Regions from separate parts of the Cloacibacillus evryensis DSM 19522 genome, predicted to be linked through region 3. Evidence: riboswitches for the same ligand, from Rfam matches in the RefSeq annotation. Region 3 holds a riboswitch; each other region holds the start of a gene.
What was found. A riboswitch is a leader RNA that binds a small molecule or an ion and turns the genes downstream of it on or off. The one in region 3 is predicted to bind cobalamin.
Positions count from the first base shown of each region.

Region 1 (3,118 bases), 2.0 Mb from region 3:
GCGCGGCATCAGCTCGTGCGCGTCTTCTCCGTCTTCCACATTCCAATATTCATAGCGAAGGCCGATGTCAAAGGCCGCCTCTCCGATGGGAATGGAGGTCTCTATGTAAGGCGCGTATTCGGTTCTCGTATTTTCATACGGAAGGTTGTCCCCCCACGGGTTGCCGCTGTTGGAATACTCCGCCTTTTCCCTGCGGAAATCCATACCGAAAATAAACGGCAGCGTTCCGATCTCCTGCCTGCGGTTATAGGTGGCACCGAACGTATCGCCCTCGTAATTAGTCACGCCGGAGCTGTCGGAGACCTCTCTTTCAGTCTTATGGTAGTACAGGCGGCCGGTATTGGCCCCGTCTGCGTAATTAAGGGCAAAGCGCCTGTATTTATTTTCCTGACGGTTTTCGGAGGTCCCTCCGCCGTAAAAGACATCCGTGTAATCCCATACGGATTTAAAATCTCCGACCTCTCCGAGGAACGACCACGGTCCCTTTGTAAAGCCGAAAGAATAGTCGTTTCCTTTATAATCTTTTGCTTTGTCGTATAATCCGGTGGAAGGGTCGGCCAGCCGTATCTTTGTCTCGCCCTCCTGCGTTCTAGTGTACCCCGCAAAGACCCTGAAATCATTGCTGAGCACCACGGTCCCGCGGATATTTCCCCGGAACCATTCTCTGTTTCCTCCCGACAACGTTATACTGCCGCCGGACTTGTCGGAGGATCTGCGGGTAATGACATTGATGACGCCGCCCGCCGCGTTTGAGCCATAGATGGCGGAACCGGCTCCCTTAACCACTTCGATCCGCTCAACGTCCGTCAGCGCGATGCTGCGCAGATCAAATGGCGAACCAAGGTCCGCTCCCACGCCGTAATCGGCCCCCATATAGGGAATGCCGTCGACCAGCAGCAGCACTTCGGAATTTAAGCCTCTGACCGTTACGCCCTTCGACTGCGCCATCGAGGCGTTGTTCAGCAGCGTATTGATCCCCGGCACTCTCGCCAGTACGTCCTGCACGTCGCGCGCGCCGCTGGCGTCGATCTCCCCGCGCGTGATGACATAGGTCTGCGCCGGGACGTCGGCTATTGAATCGGCGAGACGCGATCCAGTAACCTCTACCGCCGCCACATCCGCCACATCGGCGCTCTTTGTTTCCCCTGCCGCAAACGACGGCGCCGCGAACATTGACAAGAATAAGAGAGCCCCCGCTGTCTTCTTCCACAGATGATACATAAAAACACTCCTTCTGTTAATTATTTGTATATAAACAAAAAGCAGAGACCCCGAAGACGGAGCCCCTGCCATATACGCAAAGCAGACGCTGCACCTCGCCCTCGCGATCTACAACTCATACGGATACGGCAGATGTTCTGACTCCTGATCATCCTACGGCGCGCCTTCCCGCCTTCGGCAGTGGCATGGTGCGCTTTCGTCCCAGTTACAGCAGCGGGGCTGTTCCGGATTTCCACCGGATTCCCTGTCTGTACTCCGTTACATTATTTTGTTATTTTACACTATGACAGGCGGTTTTGTCAGCAACATATCTTCATAGTTTTTATCTCGCCGCGGCGGGGAGCGGCTGTTTCAGCCTCATGATACAATGATAACAAGATAGAAAATCCCGGCGGAACGGCCGCCGGTTGTTGAGAACAGACTTCGAACGACGACAGGAACGCCCGCCGGACTGGCGGCTCTTCGCGGTGTGGAGGGATGAGGCTGATGGAGAACGATTTGAGAAAAATTCCCGGCATCGGCAAGAACATGGAGCAACACCTGCTGGATATCGGGATAAACTGCGTCAAAGATCTGGTGGGAAAAGATCCCGAAGTCCTCTTTGAGCGAGACTGCATCCTCAAAGGGCTCGCGGACGACCGCTGCGTATTATATGTCTTCCGGCTGGCGGTCTACTACGCGGAGAATGAGGCGCGCGAGCAGGAAAAGCTTAAGTGGTGGTATTGGAAGGATAAGGAGTATCACCCCCAAAAGGGCTGAGCGGCTTTTAACATTCCGCGTGCGCCGCGCACGGCCAGCGCGCGGTTGGCTTACAGCTCTTTCTTAAAATATATCATGTCTTTAAGCAGTACGCCGTCGTCGATGATCGGCAGGCGCTGAAGCCACGGTCCGGGGAACCACTGATTATACGCACCAGATAGTGCATATAATCAGCGGTTCCCTAACTTTCTTCCCCGCGAAGCCGCATCACCGTTATCTCTGCGGGTACGCCGATACGGAGCAGGAAGCCGTTCCAGATCCCCGTGCCGGGCGATACGTAGAGTTTCATCTTTCCCACATCATACCAGCCGCTGACGAAGCCGCCGTTGAATCTTTTGACGACGGCGGCGAGCCCGGGGACCATGCCGCCGTGCGTGTGCCCCGAGAGCTGAAGGTCGGCTCCCGCCGCGGCGTTCCTTCGCGCCGCGCCCGGCTGGTGGTCGAGGATTATTTTGGGAACGTTTTCAGGAATGCCGGAAAGCGCCTTCTCCGCGTCCGGCGCCTCGGCGTCCGCGAAGCGCAGCGCCGCCAGATCGGCGACGCCGGCGACCGCGATATTTTTACCGCCGCGCCCGATCATCGCATGTTCGTTGAGGAGTATCTTTATGCCGAGAGTCTCCTCGATATACGCCTTCCACTCCCCCGCGTTGAAGTAGTACTCATGGTTCCCCAGCACACCGTAGATGCCGCGGGGCGCGGAAAGCCCGGAGAGCGGCGCGATATCGGCGCTCCTGTCGCGCACCACGCCGTCGATAAAATCGCCGGCTATGAGGACCGCGTCGGGCGAAAGCGCGTTGACGCGTTTCACGAGCTCCGCCGCGTAATCGGCGCGGCGTGAGGCGCTTATGTGTATGTCGCTGAGCAGCGCTATTTTAAAGCCGCGAAGCTCCGGCGGCAGCCCCGGCAGCGAGACCTCCGTCTCGTTGACGCGCGGCAGCCGCTGAGCCTCATATGTCCCGTAGACCGAAACGGAAACGGCTATCACGGCCAATATAAGAGCCGCCCCCGCAGAGGCCGGCAGACGCGGCGCAGCAGGCAGGAATATCCTTGCCAGAGCGAGGACTATCATCAGAATATCTTTCAGCAGCGTGAATACAAAGAGCAGAAAGAGCGCCCCAAAGGCGGCCCCGTAAAGTTC
Region 1 covers NZ_KK073872.1:2,530,729-2,533,846, forward strand. The annotation lists gene CLOEV_RS11365 (TonB-dependent receptor plug domain-containing protein) at 1-1,173, opposite strand, end outside; cobalamin riboswitch at 1,332-1,496, opposite strand; gene CLOEV_RS11370 (helix-hairpin-helix domain-containing protein) at 1,708-1,980, shown strand; gene CLOEV_RS11375 (metallophosphoesterase) at 2,162-3,118, opposite strand, start outside.
Region 1: linked by a shared signal. The riboswitch ahead of CLOEV_RS11365 (TonB-dependent receptor plug domain-containing protein) and the one ahead of CLOEV_RS02020 (methylmalonyl-CoA mutase family protein) in region 3 are both predicted to bind cobalamin.

Region 2 (3,118 bases), 240 kb from region 3:
CTGAGGGCACACTTGGAATCGTGACGAAGATAATACTCAAACTTTTGCCCTGCCCCTCATTTATTGTGGACTTACTGGTACCTTTTGCCGATGTTGGAAGCGCGATAAAAGCGGTGCCGGCCGTCATGACGGAGGGGAAGTGCGTGCCTAGTTCCATTGAATTCATTGATAAACAATCGATGGTGCTCACAGAAGAATATCTTCAGACGAAATTTCCGTTTTCGCGTGAGGCCGGCGCTCATTTGATATTGCAATATGAGGGAAATGACAGGGAGCACCTTGCCGATGAGATTGAGAAGGTAGGTGATATATGTTTGAAACAGGGGGCGCTGGAAGTATTTGTCGCGGATAACAGAACCACAAAAGATAAATTGTGGAAGGGGCGTAAAAGCGTTGCGGAAGCGGTATGGGCGCACGCTCCAATTCAGATAGCCAATGAGGACGTCGTCATTCCTACCAGCCGCGCGGCCGATTTTATGAAGGAGCTGGAGAATCTATGCCGTGGCGCGGGAATCAAGTATGCCGCTTATGGTCATCTTGGAGACGGCAATATGCATGTGACCTTATATCTGGAGAGGGAAGAGAGGGAATGGCGCGAAATTATTGAAGCCGCCAGGCGGAGGCTTTACGCTGTTGTCATAAAATTTGGCGGCACGCTCACCGGGGAACATGGCGTCGGGCTGAAGCGTGTGGAATACGTCCCTCTTTTTATCGATAGGGCGCAGATAGAATTGATTCGCAGGGTAAAACTTGCTTTTGACCCAAATAACATACTAAATCCCGGTAAGATGGTACCCTGGGAATAACGCTCGGAACCAGGATATTTTCCGCGGAGCTTCACCTTTTTAAACGCGGCAGAGAATTGTTGATTCATGTCGGTGTCTGACGTGACGACGATTTTCTGCCTCTTTTTTGTCTTTTTGCGATGGCAGTTTTCGCAGCTTGTCGCCCAACAGAGAAGTCCGCCATGATTAGGCGCATCGTTGATAGATATCAGACATAAATAGTCGTTAATTTTTAAAAAACAACAAAAATTTACAAAATCTTCCAATTAACGCAAATAATTTGAAAATTTATCAGCGTGATGAAATATACCTTGACATTTATGTTATGAGGGAATATAGTGAGATTGTAAAATTGAACGGTACGAAAGTAAGGGAATTTGGTTAAAATCCAAAGCGGCCCCGCCACTGTTACCATGACGAAATCGCGAGATCACTGGGCTTATGCCTGGGAAGATGCGAGAGTAGGATGACTGGAAGCCAGGAGACCTGTTCGTACCGCAGGGGAATGAATCTGCGCGGGCGGATGCTGTTTCGTGAGCCATTGCTTTTGATGTGATGGACATGTGATGTTGTCTGCGTGGGGTCGTTTTTGCGGGCGGCATTTTTTTTGTCTTCCCGGTGTTGGGACATGTGTATTGAAACTTGACAAATAAATAATTTTACATATAAAAGTAATGATATGTAGTTTACCGGAGTATATTTAAGGCTAATTAGGAGAATATAACGCAAAAGTTGCCGTCAGGGCGATTTAGTCTCCCGGATGTCCTGAAAATAAGACTATGTGCTGATTTTAAAGAATTTAACTGTTAGTTTCGAAAATATATACAAAATGGCATGAAAGGATGAGTATTTTGATCAAACTGATCGAAAAGGGCGCGTATCTGCTGAATGGAACGGTGCTGGTGGAGGATATCGAAAAGAAGGGGCTTCCCGCCGTCAATGAGGAGGTCCGCGCCGCGGGGTTCAAGCCGCTAGGGTGGCTGCCGGAGGATAAGGTAAAGGACTCGCGCGGTACGATAGCGGCCGGCATCATCGCGGCGCATAACGCCGCCGGCACGGAGGATAATTATAAGATCCGCTTCGACAGCCTGGCCTCGCATGACATCACTTACGTAGGGATCATCCAGACCGCCATCGCGAGCGGTATGAAAGAGTTCCCCGTTCCCTATGTGATGACGAACTGCCATAATTCCCTCTGCGCCGTCGGCGGCACGATCAACGAGGACGACCATCTCTTTGGCCTCTCCGCCGCGAAAAAGTTTGGCGGCGAGTTCGTTCCTCCCCATCTTGCCGTCATACATTCGTATGTCCGCGAGATGATGTCGGGCTGCGGCCGGATGATCCTCGGCTCGGACAGCCACACGCGCTACGGCGCGCTGGGAACGATGGGCGTCGGCGAGGGCGGCCCCGAGCTTGTGAAGCAGTTAGTCGGGCGTACCTATGATTTCCCGCGCGCGGATGTCGTCGCCGTCTATCTCACCGGAGCGCCGCGCCCCGGGGTCGGACCGCAGGACGTCGCGCTGGCGATCATCGGCGCGGTATTCAAGAACGGTTTTGTGAAGAATAAGGTGATGGAATTCGTCGGCCCCGGTATCGCGAATCTCCCCGTGGAGTTCCGCAGCGGCATCGACGTGATGACGACCGAGACCGCCTGCTGGACCTCCGTCTGGGCGACCGACGACAAGGTCAAAGCCTATTACGAGAACCACAAGCGGCCGGAGGCCTTTAAAAAACTTGCGCCGTCCGATGTTGCCTGGTACGATGCCGCGATCATAGTCGAGCTTGACAAGATCAAACCCATGATCGCGCTTCCCTTCCACCCAAGCAATATCTTTACAATAGATGAATTGAACGAGAATCCACGCGATATTTTCCGGCAGGTCGAGAAAGACGCGCTGAGCAAGATCGAGACGCCTGGGCTCAGCCTTAACCTTGTCGAGAAGGTGTCGGACGATGGTTGCGTCCACGTTGATCAAGGCATCATCGCGGGCTGCTCGGGCGGTGTTTTTGACAATATTATCGCCGCGGCGCAGATACTGAAGGGCAAAGATGTCGGCTGCGGCGAGTTTTCACTGAGCGTCTACCCGGGAAGCCAGCCCGCCATGCTCGCGCTCGTCAAAAACGGCGCGATCAGCGACCTGATGGAGGCCGGCGCGGTGGTCAAGACCGCTTTCTGCGGGCCATGCTTCGGCGCGGGCGATACCCCGGCGAACCACGGTTTCAGTATCCGGCATACGACGAGAAACTTCCCGAACCGCGAGGGCTCAAAGCCCGGCGACGGACAGCTTGCCTCTGTCGCGCTGATGGACGCGCGTTCGATAGCGGCGACGGCG
Region 2 covers NZ_KK073872.1:724,249-727,366, forward strand. The annotation lists gene CLOEV_RS03135 (FAD-binding oxidoreductase) at 1-806, shown strand, start outside; cobalamin riboswitch at 1,134-1,291, shown strand; gene CLOEV_RS03140 (hydratase) at 1,628-3,118, shown strand, end outside.
Region 2: linked by a shared signal. The riboswitch ahead of CLOEV_RS03140 (hydratase) and the one ahead of CLOEV_RS02020 (methylmalonyl-CoA mutase family protein) in region 3 are both predicted to bind cobalamin.

Region 3 (3,118 bases):
GGCTACCTCGGTGCGTATCTCAAACCGGCCGAGAGTCTCCATGATACGCGCCGCGACGACCGTCGCGTAGTGCGAGGTGCCGCAGGCGATAAAGTGTATCTTCTTCCATTTCGCGGCCTCTTCCGCCGTCCAGCCAAGCTCCTTGCTGAGGTCGACGCTCTCTCCCGCCACGCGCCCCAGGAGCGTGTGCGCCACCACTTCGGGCTGCTCGTGTATCTCCTTGAGCATGAAGTGCGGATAAGCGCCGCGGTTGGTCATCGCCGCGTCCCAGTCCAGGTGCATCGACGCCTTATCGTGCTCGGCGCCGCTAAAGTCAAAAAACTTGCAGCCCTCTTTCGTTATCTGCGCCATCTCGTCGTCGTCCATGAACCAGACGTCGCGCGTATATTCCAGCAGCGCGGTCGGATCGGAGGCGCAGAACCCCTCATTCTCCGCGCGGCCGACGACGAGAGGGGAGCCTTTGCGGGCCACCCATATCTCGTTCGGCTTGTCATAAAACATGATGACGAGCGCGAAAGCGCCGCGGATACGCTTCGTCAGCTTCACGATCGCCGCCTTCGGGTCTCCGTCGTAGACGTAGCCGAGATACTGCACCGCCGACTCGGTGTCCGTCTCGGTGTGGAACTTTATCCCGTGCGCCTCAAGGTCGGCGCGTATCTCGCGCGCGTTCTCGATGATGCCGTTATGTACGAGCACAACACGATGGTCGCTCGAAACGTGGGGATGGGCGTTGTTCTCCGTCACGCCGCCATGCGTCGCCCAGCGCGTATGGCCGATGCCGAAATCGCCGGTGAAATGCTCCTTAGCGACCCTCTCGGCAAGCTGCGAGACCCTGCCGATGGTGCGGAGCTCCGATATTTTATTATCCTTGATAACGGCTATGCCCGCCGAGTCATAACCGCGGTATTCATGCTTTGCGAGACCCTCGAGTATTACCTTCGTGGTATCCCTGTCCCCTATATAGCCCATGATTCCGCACATTTATCTATCATCCTTTCACCAACTGTTAAGCACTATCTATTCTACAATATTCTCACAGTAAATATAAAAAAAATGGCGGACAAAAATAAATTATAACTAAGCAATCCCCGCGAGTATAAACGCCGATTTTTCAAAGAACTTCAGCTTTCTTGATGAGGCGGCCGGAGAGCCGGATCAAAACTTTCTCGGTCCGCGCAAACCGCCCCGCAATTGACGCGGAAATATTCACAAACGTCAGACAAAAGAAAAAGATTGACGAAACAGACCCTTTAAGCGTATCATAAACGCAGAATGTAGTATTGATGCAGATGCTCGGGAATCAGGTGTAAATCCTGAACGGCCCCGCCACTGTAACCGTGACGAAACCGCGATGCCACTGAGGCGACTCAGGAAGGCGCGGAAAGTAGGATGAACGGAAGCCAGGAGACCGGTCTGCATAGAGGTTGCGGCAATCCCTGCGCGGGCGGGGGTCGTCGAGTGCGTTTAGAAACACCTTTATCTACTCGCCGACAACTTTTGCAAGACCGCCCGCAGGCGGTCTTTTTTGTTTGCCCGCTTAAACTTTATCTGGAAGGGAAGCTGTAATATGAACGAAACAGAGGTGAAAATGAGCGAATTTCCGCCTGTCTCCTTTGAAGAGTTTGCCGTTCCCACACGCGAACAGTGGTACGACGAAGCGGTGGCGGCCCTCAAGGGAGCTCCGTTCGACAAACGGATGTTCACGCCGACCTACGAAGGCATCACCCTTGAACCGGTCTATACGCTTGCCGACAACGAAGAGCTGCTCAACATCGGCGGCATGCCCGGAGAACCTCCGTTCCTGCGCGGAACAAAGAGCTCCGGCTACATCGCCGAGCCGTGGAAGATCGCCCAGAGTTCCTCGGACGTGCTGCCTGAAGAGGCGAACGAGGCCGTGAAAAACGAGCTCCGCAAAGGCGCCACCATCCTGAACTTCGAGCTCGACGACTGCACGAAGCTTGGGCGCGATCCCGACCCGGCGCTCTTTAAAGACGACTACCGGGGACTTTCGCTGACGACGCTCCGCGACGCGGACGAGATGCTCAAAGATCTTGATTTTACGAAGGTGCCGCTCCACATCTACGCGGGAGCCTCCGCCGTTCCCGTGTTGGCCCTCGTCGCGGCTCAGGCCAGGGCCGCCGGCGTCAAAGAGAGCCTCAAAGAGGCCAAAGGCTGCGTCGGAGCCGACCCCCTGGGAGAGCTTGCCGAGCGCGGAAACCTCCCGCTGCCGATCGACGAATTCTATGATGAGATGGCTCTCGCCATAAAATGGGCGGAGGAAAACGCCCCCAAGCTCAAGACGATATTGGTGCGCGGCGACGTCTACCACAACGGCGGCGCGAGCGCCACCCAGGAGACCGCCTACGCTATGAGCGCGGCGATCGCCTACATCAGGGCGATGCGCCACCGCGGCCTTGAGCCGGAGACGGTCATGCCGCACATAAAATTCAGCTTTTCCATCGGCACCAACTTCTTCATGGAGATCGCCCGCATCAGGGCGGCGCGCACCGTCTGGGCGCAGATCGCCGAAGCCTTCGGCGTCGATGCCGACGGACGGGGCAAAATAGACATCTTCGCGCGCACCTCGCACTTCACCTCCACCGTCTACGACCCCTATGTCAATATACTGAGGGCGACGACCCAGGCATTCTCGGGCGCGGTCGGCGGTGTCGACTCGATGCAGGTCAGCTGCTTCGACGACGCCATCCGTCCAAGCGGCGAGATCGCGAAACGCATCGCGCGCAACATTCAGATAATGCTCCAGACCGAGTTCGACATGCTCCAGCCCGTCGACCCGGCGGGCGGCTCGTGGTATGTCGAGCGCCTCACGACACAGTGCGCCGCGGCCGTCTGGGCGCTCCTTCAGGACGTCGACGGCGAGGGCGGGATGTACTCCGCGCTGAAAAAGGGCGCCGTCCAGGGCGAAATAGAAAAAGTATTCAAGAACCGCCTCAAGAACCTCGCCTTCCGCAGGGACAGGGCGGTCGGCACCAACATGTACCCGAACACGCTTGAAAAACCGCTCAAAAACATGTTCCCCGGCGGGGAAAAGCTCTACCGTGCGAGAAAAGCCTCCGTGGACAAGTTCCTCGAACTCACGGACAGGCAGCACGCCGCC
Region 3 covers NZ_KK073872.1:483,886-487,003, reverse strand. The annotation lists gene glmS (glutamine--fructose-6-phosphate transaminase (isomerizing)) at 1-981, opposite strand, end outside; cobalamin riboswitch at 1,271-1,431, shown strand; gene CLOEV_RS02020 (methylmalonyl-CoA mutase family protein) at 1,568-3,118, shown strand, end outside.